One region of the Roseateles sp. GW821-FHT02E12 genome, then DNA from elsewhere that is predicted to be linked to it. Evidence: predicted binding sites of a transcription regulator. Region 1 holds the regulator's gene; the other holds the start of a gene.
The links. The regulator FNR, encoded in region 1, switches genes on or off when oxygen is low (the NO sensors DNR and NnrR bind a similar motif). The targets are predictions, from matches to a motif close to TTGATNNNNATCAA.
Positions count from the first base shown of each region.

Region 2: a site for FNR is predicted at 2,380-2,393, ahead of AC07V5_RS05155 (TraR/DksA family transcriptional regulator). Genes of this name have one in related genera too.

Region 1 is NZ_JBWKVK010000002.1:1,181,324-1,187,174, forward strand. It holds gene ccoG (cytochrome c oxidase accessory protein CcoG) at 1-801, shown strand, start outside; gene AC07V5_RS16175 (hypothetical protein) at 818-1,081, shown strand; gene AC07V5_RS16180 (hypothetical protein) at 1,078-1,371, shown strand; gene AC07V5_RS16185 (NAD(P)/FAD-dependent oxidoreductase) at 1,334-2,644, opposite strand; gene fnr (fumarate/nitrate reduction transcriptional regulator Fnr) at 2,709-3,446, opposite strand; gene hemN (oxygen-independent coproporphyrinogen III oxidase) at 3,578-4,960, shown strand; gene AC07V5_RS16200 (urease accessory protein UreH domain-containing protein) at 4,960-5,586, shown strand; gene icd (NADP-dependent isocitrate dehydrogenase) at 5,647-5,851, shown strand, end outside.
Region 2 is NZ_JBWKVK010000001.1:1,076,862-1,082,712, forward strand. It holds gene recG (ATP-dependent DNA helicase RecG) at 1-599, opposite strand, end outside; gene AC07V5_RS05145 (substrate-binding periplasmic protein) at 685-1,410, opposite strand; gene AC07V5_RS05150 (hypothetical protein) at 1,553-1,921, opposite strand; gene AC07V5_RS05155 (TraR/DksA family transcriptional regulator) at 1,963-2,334, opposite strand; gene queA (tRNA preQ1(34) S-adenosylmethionine ribosyltransferase-isomerase QueA) at 2,465-3,526, shown strand; gene AC07V5_RS05165 (IMPACT family protein) at 3,662-4,246, opposite strand; gene AC07V5_RS05170 (substrate-binding periplasmic protein) at 4,279-5,079, opposite strand; gene AC07V5_RS05175 (substrate-binding periplasmic protein) at 5,177-5,851, opposite strand, start outside.

The DNA of each region.
Region 1 (5,851 bases):
ATGTGCCCCTACGCGCGCTTCCAGAGCGCGATGTTCGACCGCGACACGCTGATCGTCAGCTACGACCCGGGCCGCGGCGAGCCGCGCGGCAAGAACGCGCTGCGCGGCAAGAAGGGCGAGGCCAGCAGCCACGCGCTGGGCGACTGCATCGACTGCAACCTGTGCGTGCAGGTCTGCCCCACCGGCATCGACATCCGCGACGGCCTGCAGTACGAATGCATCGGCTGCGCCGCGTGCATCGACGTCTGCAACGGCGTGATGGACAAGATGGGAACGGCCCAGGGCCTCATCCGCTACGACACCGAGAACGGCCTGGAGCAGGGCCTCACCCGCGCCCAGCGCTGGCAGCGCGTGCTGCGGCCACGCGTGCTGATCTACAGCGTCGTGCTGCTGGTGGTCAGCGCGGCCGTGCTGTGGAGCCTGGCCTCGCGGCACAGCTTCCGCGTCGACATCGTGCGCGACCGGGCCTCGCTGGCCCGCCTCGTGGACGATGGCTGGATCGAGAACGTCTACCGGCTGCAGGTCATGAACGCGACCGAGTCACCGCAGCGTTATCGCATCGAAGCCGACGGCCTGCCCGGCTTGGTGCTCACCCGGGCCACCACCGTGAACCTGGGGCCGGCCGAGGCGCGCTGGGTGGCAGTGGCGCTGCGCGTGCCGCCCGAGGCGGCGCAGCAGCTCAAGCCTGGCGCCCACCCGATGCACTGGCGCATCAGCCGCATCAGCCGCGCCGACGACGGCATCGACGGAGCGGCCAGTGAGAGCGTCGTCGAAAAATCCACCTTCGTGCTGCCGCGCTGACGGCGAGGAGAACCCCATGTCTGCAGTGAATTCCAACGCCGCCTGGCGGGAACCGATGGTGTGGCTGGTGGCGGGCGGGCCCGCCATCGTCGTCGTCGCGAGCTTCGTCACGCTGGGCCTGGCGATCAAGCACCCCGACCCGCCGCTCGACCTGCGCGCCAAGGCCCAGCAGTCGGCCGATGAGGTGGAGCCGGCCGACGTGCACGCCCGGTCTGGCGACGTGCCCGCGCTGATCGCCCGCAATCACGCCGCCACCGGCACGCCGGAGGTCAAGCGGTGAACGGACAGGCCGGCCCTTCGCGCATCGCACGCTTCGCGATGGCGGTGGCCTGGTCGTCCTTCCTCTCGGCCGGCGTGCTGGAGCTGCTGGTGTTCGCCGTCGTCGACCCGGGCGAGCTGCGCTGGTTCGGCGCAGCACCCATCGAGCTGTCGGCCCAGGCCGTCTACACGCTCGGCTTCCTGATCTTCTGGGGCGTCATCGCGCTGGGCGCCAGCCTGGCGCTGCTGCTCGTCAACCTGCCGGCCGACGAGGTCAAGCCTGCGCGTCGCGCGCCGGGATGGCCTCGGTAACCACGCGGGCGTGCCTGTCGTGCGTCCAGTAGGCCCAGGCCCAGTCCATCAGCACGACGAAGCGGTTGCGAAAGCCGATCAGGAAGTACACGTGGGCGAACAGCCAGAACAGCCAGGCCGCGTAGCCCGAGAAGCGCAGCGGCCCGGCCGGCGTGCCCAGGTCCACGACGGCGCTGTGGCGGCCGATGGTGGCGAGGTTGCCGTAGTCGCTGTAGCGGAAGGGCGTTGTCGCCTCACCGCGCAGGCGGCGCAGGATGTTGGCGGCGGCCTGCCGCCCCATCTGCTTGGCACCGGGCGAGACGCCGGGCACCGGCCGGGGTTCCTGGCCCGGCACATGGCTCTGCGCGGCGGCCAGGTCGCCGATGACCTGGATGTTCGCAAAGCCCTTCAGGCTCAAGTCGGGTTCGACGACGACGCGGCCGGCGCGGTCCAGCGTGCAGCCGGTGGCGTCCGCCAGCGCGCGGCCCAGCGGCGACGCGGCCACGCCTGCGGCCCAGACGACGCAGCGGCTGTGCAGGCGCTCCGGGCCAGCGGCGGTCGTGATGTCCAACCCCTCGGCGTCGATGCCGGTGACGCGGGCGTTCAGCTTCACCTCCACGCCCAGCGCCGTCAGCTGTTCGCGGGCGCGCTCGCTCAAGGCCTCGGGCATGGACTGCAGCACCCGCGGCCCGCCTTCCACGAGCAGCACGCGGGCCTGGCGCGGGTCGATGCGGCGGAACTCACCGGGCAACGTGTGGCGCGCGATCTCGGCAAAAGTGCCGGCCAGCTCCACGCCGGTGGGCCCGCCGCCCACGACGACGAACTGCAGCAGCGCCGCGCGCCGGGTTGGGTCGTCCTCGAGCTCGGCGGCTTCGAAGGCCAGCAGCACGCGGCGGCGGATCTCGAAGGCGTCCTGCAGCGTCTTCAACCCGGGCGCGTGCGCGGCCCAGTCGTCGCGGCCGAAATAGCTGTGCGTGGCGCCGGCGGCGACGATGAGGTGGCTCCAGCGCAGCGTGGCGCCGTCCTTCAGCGTGGCCGTCTGCGCCTGGGCGTCCAGGGCGACGACTTCGCCGAGCAGCGTCGTCACATTGGGCTGGCGCCGGAACAGATGCCGGATAGGCGCCGCGATGGACGGCGCGGAGAGCCCCGCCGTGGCCACCTGGTAGAGCAGGGGCTGGAAGAGGTGGTGGTTGGTCTTGTCGACGACGGTGATGTCGACATCGGCGGTACGCAGGGCGCGGGCAGCTTCCAGGCCGCCGAACCCGCAGCCGATGATGAGGACTTGGGGACGCATGGCGCCATGCTACGCCTCATTTGCTGCGCTGCAGCAAAGATGCTGGAGCCGCGCGGGCGGCGCTTCAGCAGGCGGCGTTTGAGATCAGGCGCTGCAGGGCCTGCGGGTCGAGCACGGTGATCTGGCGCTGCTTGACGTCCAGCACGCCGTCTTCCTGGAACTTGGAGAAGGTGCGGCTGACGGTTTCGAGCTTGAGGCCGAGGTAGCTGCCGATCTCCTCGCGCGTCATGCGCAGCACCAGGCTGCTGGACGAGAAGCCGCGCGCCTGCAGGCGCTGCGTGAGGTTCAGCAGGAAGGCCGCGAGTCGCTCCTCGGCGCGCATGTTGCCCAGCAGCAGCATCACGCCGTGGTCGCGCACGATCTCGCGGCTCATGATCTTGTGGAACTGGTGCTGCAGCATCGTGAACTCCCGCGACAGTTCCTCCAGGTGGCTGTACTGGATCACGCAGACGGAGGAGTCCTCCAGCGCGACGGCGTCGCAGTGATGGTGGTCGCTGCTGATGCCGTCCAGCCCCAGCAGTTCGCCGGCCATCTGGAAGCCGGTGACCTGGTCGCGGCCGTCCTCGCTGCTCACGCAGGTCTTGAAGAAGCCGGTGCGCACGGCGTACAGCGCATCGAAGCGGTCGCCGTTGCGGAACAGGTGGTCGCCGCGCTGCACGCTGCGGCGCTTTTCCACCAGCCCGTCCAGGCGCTGCAGGTCGCTCGGGCTCAGCCCCACGGGCAGGCACAGCTCGCGCAGATTGCAGCTGGCGCAGGCGACCTTGAGCGGCTCGAGCGCCGCGGCAGCGGGCTGCGCGGGCATGTCGGGAGTGATCGGCACGCTCATGGGGCGAGGCAGGGTGGTCAGCATGAAATGCATTGTTCTCGGCGGCACCCGCTGCGGCCTTGACCTGGATCAACGCCGGGGCCTGTTTCGGCCGGCACAGTGACGCCATGTCTGCTGTCACCGACCGCCCCATCGATGCCGATCTGCTGCGCCGCCACGACGTCGCCGGGCCGCGCTACACGTCCTATCCCACGGCCGATCGCCTGGTGGAGGCCTACCAGGGCCCTCAGCATCTGCAGGCGCTGCGCCAGCGCGGCACGGTGCAGCCGCTGTCGGTCTACGTGCACATCCCCTTCTGCGAGCAGCTCTGCTACTACTGCGCCTGCAACAAGATCATCACCAAGCACCATGAGCGCGCCGCGCCCTACCTGGCCACGCTGGAGGTCGAGATGGACCTCGTGGCCGAGGCCATGGGCGGCACGGCGCCGGTGTCGCAGCTGCACCTGGGCGGCGGCTCGCCGACCTTCCTGTCCGATGCCGAGCTGACCTCGCTGATGGACGCGCTGCGCCAGCGCTTCAAGCTGCTGCCGGGCGCCGAGCTGTCCATCGAGGTGGACCCGCGCACGGTGGATGCCGGCCGGCTGGCGCACTTGCGCGCGCTGGGTTTCAACCGCCTGTCCTTCGGCGTGCAGGACTTCGACGCCGCCGTGCAGAAGGCCGTGCACCGCGTGCAGCCGCTGGAGCAGGTGGCTGCGCTGATGGCCACTGCGCGCGAGCTGGGTTTTGCGTCCACCAATGTCGACCTGATCTACGGCCTGCCGCTGCAGACGCCCGCGAGCTTCGCCCGCACCATCGCGCAGGTGGCCGAACTGCGCCCGGACCGCATCGCGATGTATGCCTACGCCCACCTGCCGCAGCGCTTCAAGCCGCAGCGCCGCATCGTGGCCGAGCTGCTGCCACCGGCCGGCGACAAGCTGGCCATGCTGTCCGGCGCCATCAGCGCGCTGCTGAGCGAGGGCTACACCTATATCGGCATGGATCATTTCGCGCTGCCGGACGACCCGCTGGCCGTGGCCAAGCGCCAGGGCCTGCTGCACCGCGGCTTCCAGGGCTATTCCACGCAGCCTGACTGCGACCTCGTCGGCCTGGGCGTGTCGTCCATCAGCCGCGTGGGCGCCACCTACGCCCAGAACGCCAAGACCATGGCCGAGTACGAGGACGCACTGCGCCAGCGCCAGCTCCCCGTGCAGCGCGGCCTGGCGTTGACGCGCGACGACCTGCTGCGCCGCGCCGTCATCATGGCGCTGATGTGCCAGGGGCGCGTGGAGTTCGAGTCCATCGCCGCGTCGTACCTGGTCGATGTGCCGACCTATTTCGCGCCCGAGTTCGACCGCCTGCGCCAGCTCGCGGACCAAGGGCTGATCACGATGGAGCCCGGTGCCATCCAGGTCACGCCACTGGGCTGGTACTTCGTGCGCGCCGTCGCCCTGGTCTTCGACCGCTATCTGCAGGCCGACGCCAGCCGCGAGCGCTTCTCGAAAATCATCTGATGTCGCTCGACGCGGCCTTGATCGCGTCGGCCACGCTGATGGGCCTGGCCGGCACGCCTCATTGCGCGGCGATGTGCAGCGCGCCGTGTGCGCTGGCCGGCGGCAATCGCCCGATGAAGCTGCTGGCCGGGCGGCTGCTCGGCTACACGGCCGGTGGCGCGGTTGCGGCGGCGTCGGCCGAGGCGCTTGCGCGCGTATCCCAGAGCGCGGCCCTGCTGCAGCCGGCCTGGGCACTGCTGCAGGCGGCGCTGCTGCTGCTGGGTGTGACGCTGCTGGTGCGTGGCCGCATGCCTGTCTGGCTGGGCGCGATGGACTGGCGCCCCAAGCCCCGCCATGCCTTCGCAACCGGCATGGCCTGGGTTGCCATGCCCTGTGGGCTGCTGCATGCGGCGCTGCTGCTGGCCGGCCTGTCCGGCTCGGTGCCCAGCGGCGCGGCGGCCATGGCGGGTTTTGCGCTGGCCAGCACGCCGGGCCTCGTCGTGGCGCCGCTGTGGCGGGCGCGGCTGCTCAAGCGCGGCGCGGGCGGCGAGATGCTGGCGCTGCGCCTGGCCGGCCTCGCGCTGGTGCTGGGCGCGGCCTGGGCGCTGGGGCACGGGGTTTGGCAGCGGGTCATGCTGGCCTGCTGACGCGGCCATAAACTCGCCGCGTCTCGTTTCTCTCGCCTCATTGCGAAAGCCCCACCTGCCATGTACCAACACATTCAAGTGCCCGAAGGCGGCCAGAAGATCACGGTCAATGCCGACTTCTCGCTGAACGTGCCCGATCAGCCCATCATTCCCTACATCGAAGGCGACGGCACCGGGCTGGACATCACACCCGTCATGCTCAAGGTGGTCGACGCAGCCGTGGCCAAGGCCTACGGCGGCACCCGCAAGATCCACTGGATGGAGA
Region 2 (5,851 bases), on a different contig from region 1:
CTGGGCGGCGGATGGTGCAGGTAGTTCAGCGCGTCCTTCAGCGCCGGCAGCCCGCGCGGCACGACGCCGGCCGGCAGCAGCTCGCGCAGGTCGGCCCGCGCCAGGCCCGAGGCCACCGCCTTGCGCAGATAGGCCTGGGGCAGCTGCGCCGAGGCGGGGTAGACGGGCGTGAGCGACTGCGCCAGCGGCGTGTCGTCGTCCACCACCTTGACGACCGGGTGCACCATTTCGCGGCCGAAGAAGCCGACGCGCGCCTCGCCGCGCACGCGCAGCCGGCTGGCGGCGGACATCTGCTTCTGCTGTGACGGGTAGAAATGCAGGAAGCGCAGCAGCAGCGTGCCCGAGTCGTCCTTCACACGCACCAGCAGCTGGCGGCGGCTGCGCAGCTCCACCTGGCAGTCCACGACGACGCCCTCCACCTGGGCCGCTTCGTTCTCGCGCAGCGCGGCGATGGGGATCAGCTGGGTCTCGTCCTCGTAGCGCATCGGCAGGTGCAGGGCCAGGTCGATGTCGCGCACCAGGCCGAGCTTTTCCATCGCCTTCTGGGGCGCGGACTTCGGCTTGTCCTGGGGCTGCGCTGTCGCGGTCATGGCCGGCATTCTGGCGGCACGGGATGGTTGCCGGCCCCGACGACCTCGTGCGGGGCTCGCTGGAGCGAGCCTGTCGGCCGGCGCAGCGCAGGCCCTATCGGAAATACCGCTGCTTCAAGCGCTCGTAGCGGCCGTCGCGCCGCATGGCGTCCAGCGCTGCTTGCAGCCGGCGCACCAGGGCCGGGTCGGCGTCGGCGTGCAGGCCGTAGAAGTAGCTGCGCGTCGTGTCCTGCTCCATCACAGGCTGCAGCGTGCCGTAGGGCAGCTGCAGCTGGCGCAGGTTCCAGGCCGCGGCCCAGTCCAGCAGGGCCAGGTATTCCATGCGCCCGGCGAGCAGCTTGCGCACGTTGGTGGCGTCGTCCAGGCCCTGCTCCAGCTGCGGGCCTGGCCTGAGGCCCGCGGCCTGCAGCTGGCGGTCGGCCGCGGAGTCGCGCACGACGCCGATGCGCGCCGCGCCCAGCTCGCTGAGCTGCGTCAGCGCCAGGTCGGTTCGGCTGGCCAGCTTGTAGAGCAGGATGCGCCGCTGCGCGATGGGCCCGACCCACTGGAACTGGGTCTCGCGCTCGGGTGTGCGCGTCAGCGAGAACAGCACGCTGTGGGCGTTGGCCTCGGCCACCTGCATGGCCCGCTGCCAGGGCAGCACCTGCAGCTCCAGGCGCATGCGGGCATGGGCAGCCATCAGCCGCAGCAGCTCGACGCTGAAGCCCTGCGCGTCGCCGTCGTCCAGGTAGTTCAGCGGCGGCAGGTTCTCGGTGACACCCAGCAACACGGCATCGTCGGCCGCGGCGACCGGGAGTCGCGCACCGAGGAGGATTGGCAAGGCAAGGCAGGAGCGGCGTTTCACGGCGGCGGGATCTGGGGCGCCGCGAGTCTAGGTGGCGCACATGACAGGTCCGGCCCAGCCGGGCGGCCAGGTGTGAGATTTCCCGCAGCCGGCGCTGCCGCCGCTGCCGACCTGCCGCTCAGCCCGGCGTGGGCACGCCGGCCATGCGGTCGTGGGAGAGGAAGAACAGGCGCGCCATGGCCAGCATCTGGCCCTGGCTCAGCGGTGCGGCGGGCCGGTAGTCGGCGATGCGCGGGGCCAGCTTGGGCCGGTGCTCGTTGACGTAGTGGCGGAACTGGCCGATGACCGGGTGCGAGCCGGTCACCAGCACCTCGGGCGTGTCCTGCACGGCCTGGCAGATCGCCTCGAAGAGGGCATGCTCGCTGTGCTCGTCGTGGCCAGGGGCTCGCCGGTCATGCGGCTCGATGCGGGCTGCATGGACCTGGTGGGCATCGAAATGCAGCACCTGGGCGTGGTGGTGGTCGAGGTGGACGACGGCGTGGAACATCGGGGGTCTCCTGGGAATGCGGATAGATGCGGTGGGCAGGTTCAGCGTGCGCCTTCGGCGGCGGCCTGGCAGTCGATGCAGCGCAGGGCCTGGGGCTGGCGTTGCAGGCGGTCGAAGGGGATGACGGCTGCGCAGTCGATGCAGCGGCCGTAGCCAGGGGTCTTCAGGCGCATCAGTGCGTCGTCGATGGCCTGCAGCTCCGCCAACAGGTGGTCATCGCGGGCCTGGTCGAGCTCGCGGTCTGAGCCGTGCTCGCGCAGTTCGCGCGGGTCGTCCGCCACCAGCGCCGCGGCGTGGGCCAGCCGGTCGCTGCCGTCGCGCTGGGTCTGCAGGGCGGTCTGCGCGCGCTGGTGCGCCAGCCGCAGCTCGCTCTCCAGCAGCGCATGTTGTCCGGGGGTGAGGGCAGTGGTCATGGAACCTCCTGGCGCTCATGCTGGCACCGCGCCGGTGGCGCCGCCTTGAGCTGCATCAAGGTGGGGCGATGGGAGAATCCGGATCCCTTCTCCTTGGTTTGGCACGGGTCTGTCAGGCCCTCAAGCGTTCATGACCCAATCCGCCCCGCCGGCCTACGCGGTCGCCGACTTCGATTTCGACCTCCCCCCCGAGTTGATTGCCCAGCACCCGGCTGCTGAGCGCAGCGGCTCGCGATTGCTAGACGCCAGCGGTGACGATCTGGTGGACCGCGTGTTCCGCGAACTGCCGGACCTGCTGAACGCCGGCGACCTTCTGATCTTCAACAACACCCAGGTCATCAAGGCGCGGCTGTTCGGCGTCAAGGCGACGGGTGGCTCGGTGGAGGCCCTCGTCGAGCGCGTGCTGCCCGGCACGCAGGAAGTCTGGATGCACCTGCGCGCCAGCAAGAGCCCCAAGCCTGGTAGCCGGGTGCGCTTTGCCGAAGCCTTCGATGCCGAGGTGCTGGGCCGCTGCGGGCCGGACAACGGGCTCTTCCATCTGCGCTTTGCCGGCGACCCCTTCACGCTGCTGGAGGCCCACGGCCATGTGCCGCTGCCGCCGTACATCGCCCATGCCGACGGCGAAGACGACGTGCGCCGCTACCAGACCGTGTTCGCCAAGGAACCCGGCGCCGTCGCCGCGCCGACGGCGGCCCTGCATTTCGACGAAGCCTTGCTCGCGCGGCTGGCCGAGCGTGGCGTTTCGACCGCCCATGTGACGCTGCACGTGGGCGCCGGCACCTTCCAGCCGGTGCGCGTCGAGCAGTTGGCCGACCACAAGATGCACAGCGAATGGTTCGAGGTGCCGCAGGCGACGGTGGACGCCGTGGCTGCCTGCCATGCCCGCGGCGGCCGGGTCGTGGCGGTGGGCACGACGACGCTGCGCGCGCTGGAATCGGCCGCTCGCGGTGGCCAGCTGGAGGCCGGCGCGCGTGAGACCGACATCTTCATCACGCCGGGCTTCCAGTTCCGCGTCGTCGACCGTCTCGTCACCAACTTCCACCTGCCCAAGAGCACGCTGATGATGCTGGTGAGCGCCTTTGCGGGTTACGAGCACATCCGCGCTGTCTACGCGCATGCCATCGCGCAGCGCTACCGCTTCTTCAGCTACGGCGACGCGATGCTGCTTTCGCGCACTGGAGGCTCTGAGTGAGTTCCCGTGATGCAGCGCGCCCTGGTTTGGGATGGGCTGCCAGGCGCAAACCACAGCCATAGCCGCTGCTATGGCGAGGATTTGCAACGCCGCAGACCGCCCAAAGCAGGGATGCGCTGCGCGCGAGGGACTTGCTCAGAGCCTCCAGACCACACGGCCCTGAGCCGCTTCGTCGACAGCGGCCGTGAACGCGGCCCGCGCCGTGACTGGCAAGCTGAAGCGCATGCTGACGCGCGCCTGGTGGCCCACATCGACGAGCTGCGCACCATGCTGCTCGGCCAGCCGGCGCAGCCGACCCTCCAGCTCGTAGGGCAGCTCGCAACCCAACTCCACCTGGGCCACACGCTCGACCTTCTCGGCCGTCAGCAGCGCCTGGGCGATGCAGTCGGTGTAGGCCCGCACCAGGCCGCCGGCGCCCAGCTTGACGCCGCCCCAGTAGCGCACGGCCGTCGCTAGCACGCCGTCCAGGCCCTGGTGGCGCAGCACCTCCAGCATGGGCCTGCCGGCAGTGCCGCCGGGTTCGCCGTCATCGTTGGCGGCCGAATGCCCACCGGCCAGCAGGGCCCAGCAGACGTGCGCGGCGCCGGGGTGGGCGGCGCGCAGCTCGGCGACACGGGCCAGCGCGGCTGCGCGGTCGGCGCAGGGCTCGACGCGGCCGAGGAAGCGGCTCTTCTTGATGACGAGTTCGTGTTCGGCCGGCGCCGCGAGGGTCAGGGGCATGTCGCGGGATTGTCCCGCCGCCCCGGCCCGGTTCAGTCGCCGGTGTAGGCCGCCGCCTTGGCGCCCTTGTCGCCCAGATGGCGCTTCAGGATTTCGTGGACCTTGCCCTCCGCCAGCATGGCCTGCAGCGCGCGGCGCAGGCGCAGGCGGTCGGCCTCCGGCATGCCGCGCACCATGGCCAGTGCGACGGCGTTGCGCTCGTTGGGAGTCACGTCCACCGCTACGAGTTCATCCGGGTCGTCGAAGGCCGCCATGGCGATGCCCCAGCCACTGGGCAAAGCCAGCAGCGCGTCGGCGCGGCCGGCACGCAGCATGCGGGCTGCCGTGGCGAAGTCGCCGGTTTCGACGAGCCGGCCCTGGCTGCGCATGCGCAGCACCCAGGCGTCGATGGTCGGGCCGTGGACGTAGCCGCGCACGTCCAGCAGCTTCAGCTTGGGGTCGGCCTCGAAGGCGGCGATGCTGGAGATGCGCGCCGCCAGCTCGCGGCTCATCAGCACCTGGTAGCGGCCCTGGGCATAGGGCACCATCTCGGCGATCTCGCGGCGCTCCGGGCTCATCAGCGCCGACAAGGTCAGCTGCACGACGCCGCGCCGCATCTGGTCCCAGATGCGCACGCGCGACTCCACCACCGTCCGCAGCTGGCAGCCGGAGCGGCGGGCCAGTTCGTCGAACATGTCCTTGTCGATGCCGGCCGGCCCGGTCTGCGGGTCTTCGTAGTAGAAGCGGGCGTAGGGGTACAGCGCGGCCGTGTAGGGGCCGCAGGCGTGGGCGGCCAGGCTGATCGAGGCCAGCGTCAACCCTGCAAGCAGGGCGGAGATCGGCGCGTGAGGCATGGGCCGATGTTGTGAGTGATGCAGCAGGTTGCCCCAGACTAAGGCGGTGTGGGGTTGCATGGCATCGATTGCAACCCTGATGGCGGGTTTGCCGGTTCTAGGCGGCGCTGGCCGGCAGGCCGTAGGCCTGCCGGAGCCGCTCGACGGCGCCGCTGCGGCGCAGCTGATCGAGCGCGCGCTGCAGTGCGTCAGCCAGCGCGGGATCGCCGTCCACCCGCAGGCCGAAGCAGTAGTCGGCGCTGGCGTCGAGCACGGCCACTTCCTTGATCCGGTCCGATGGTTCGCGCATCTGGTGCAGCTGCCAGTAGACGTTGAGGTCGCCGATCACCAGCAAGTCCATGCGCCCGGCCATCAGCTTGCGCACGCTCGCCTCGTAGCTGGGCGACACCTCCAGCTCCTTGCCCGGCTTCAGGCCCTCGGCCAGCAGTTGTTCCAGCGTGGCCGTGCCGGCAGTGGCGCCCACGCGCAGGCCATCGAGCTGGTGCAGGCCGCGGAAGCGGATGTCCGTGCGTTGGCTCAGGCTGTAGATGCCCACGCGGCGCGGCAGGATCGGCCCGACCCAGCGGTAACGGTTCTCCCGTTCGGGCAGCCGGGCCAGCGGGAAGAGCAGGCTGCCGGCAGTGTCGAGAAAGGACTTCTCGGCACGCAGACGGGGTTGCAGGGCCAGGCCCAGCTCCAGGCCGGCCTGTTCGGCCATGCGGCGCAGCAGGTCGACGGCCAGGCCGGCCACCTGGCCCTCCTGCTCGAAGCTCAGCGGCGGCAGCGCGTGGCA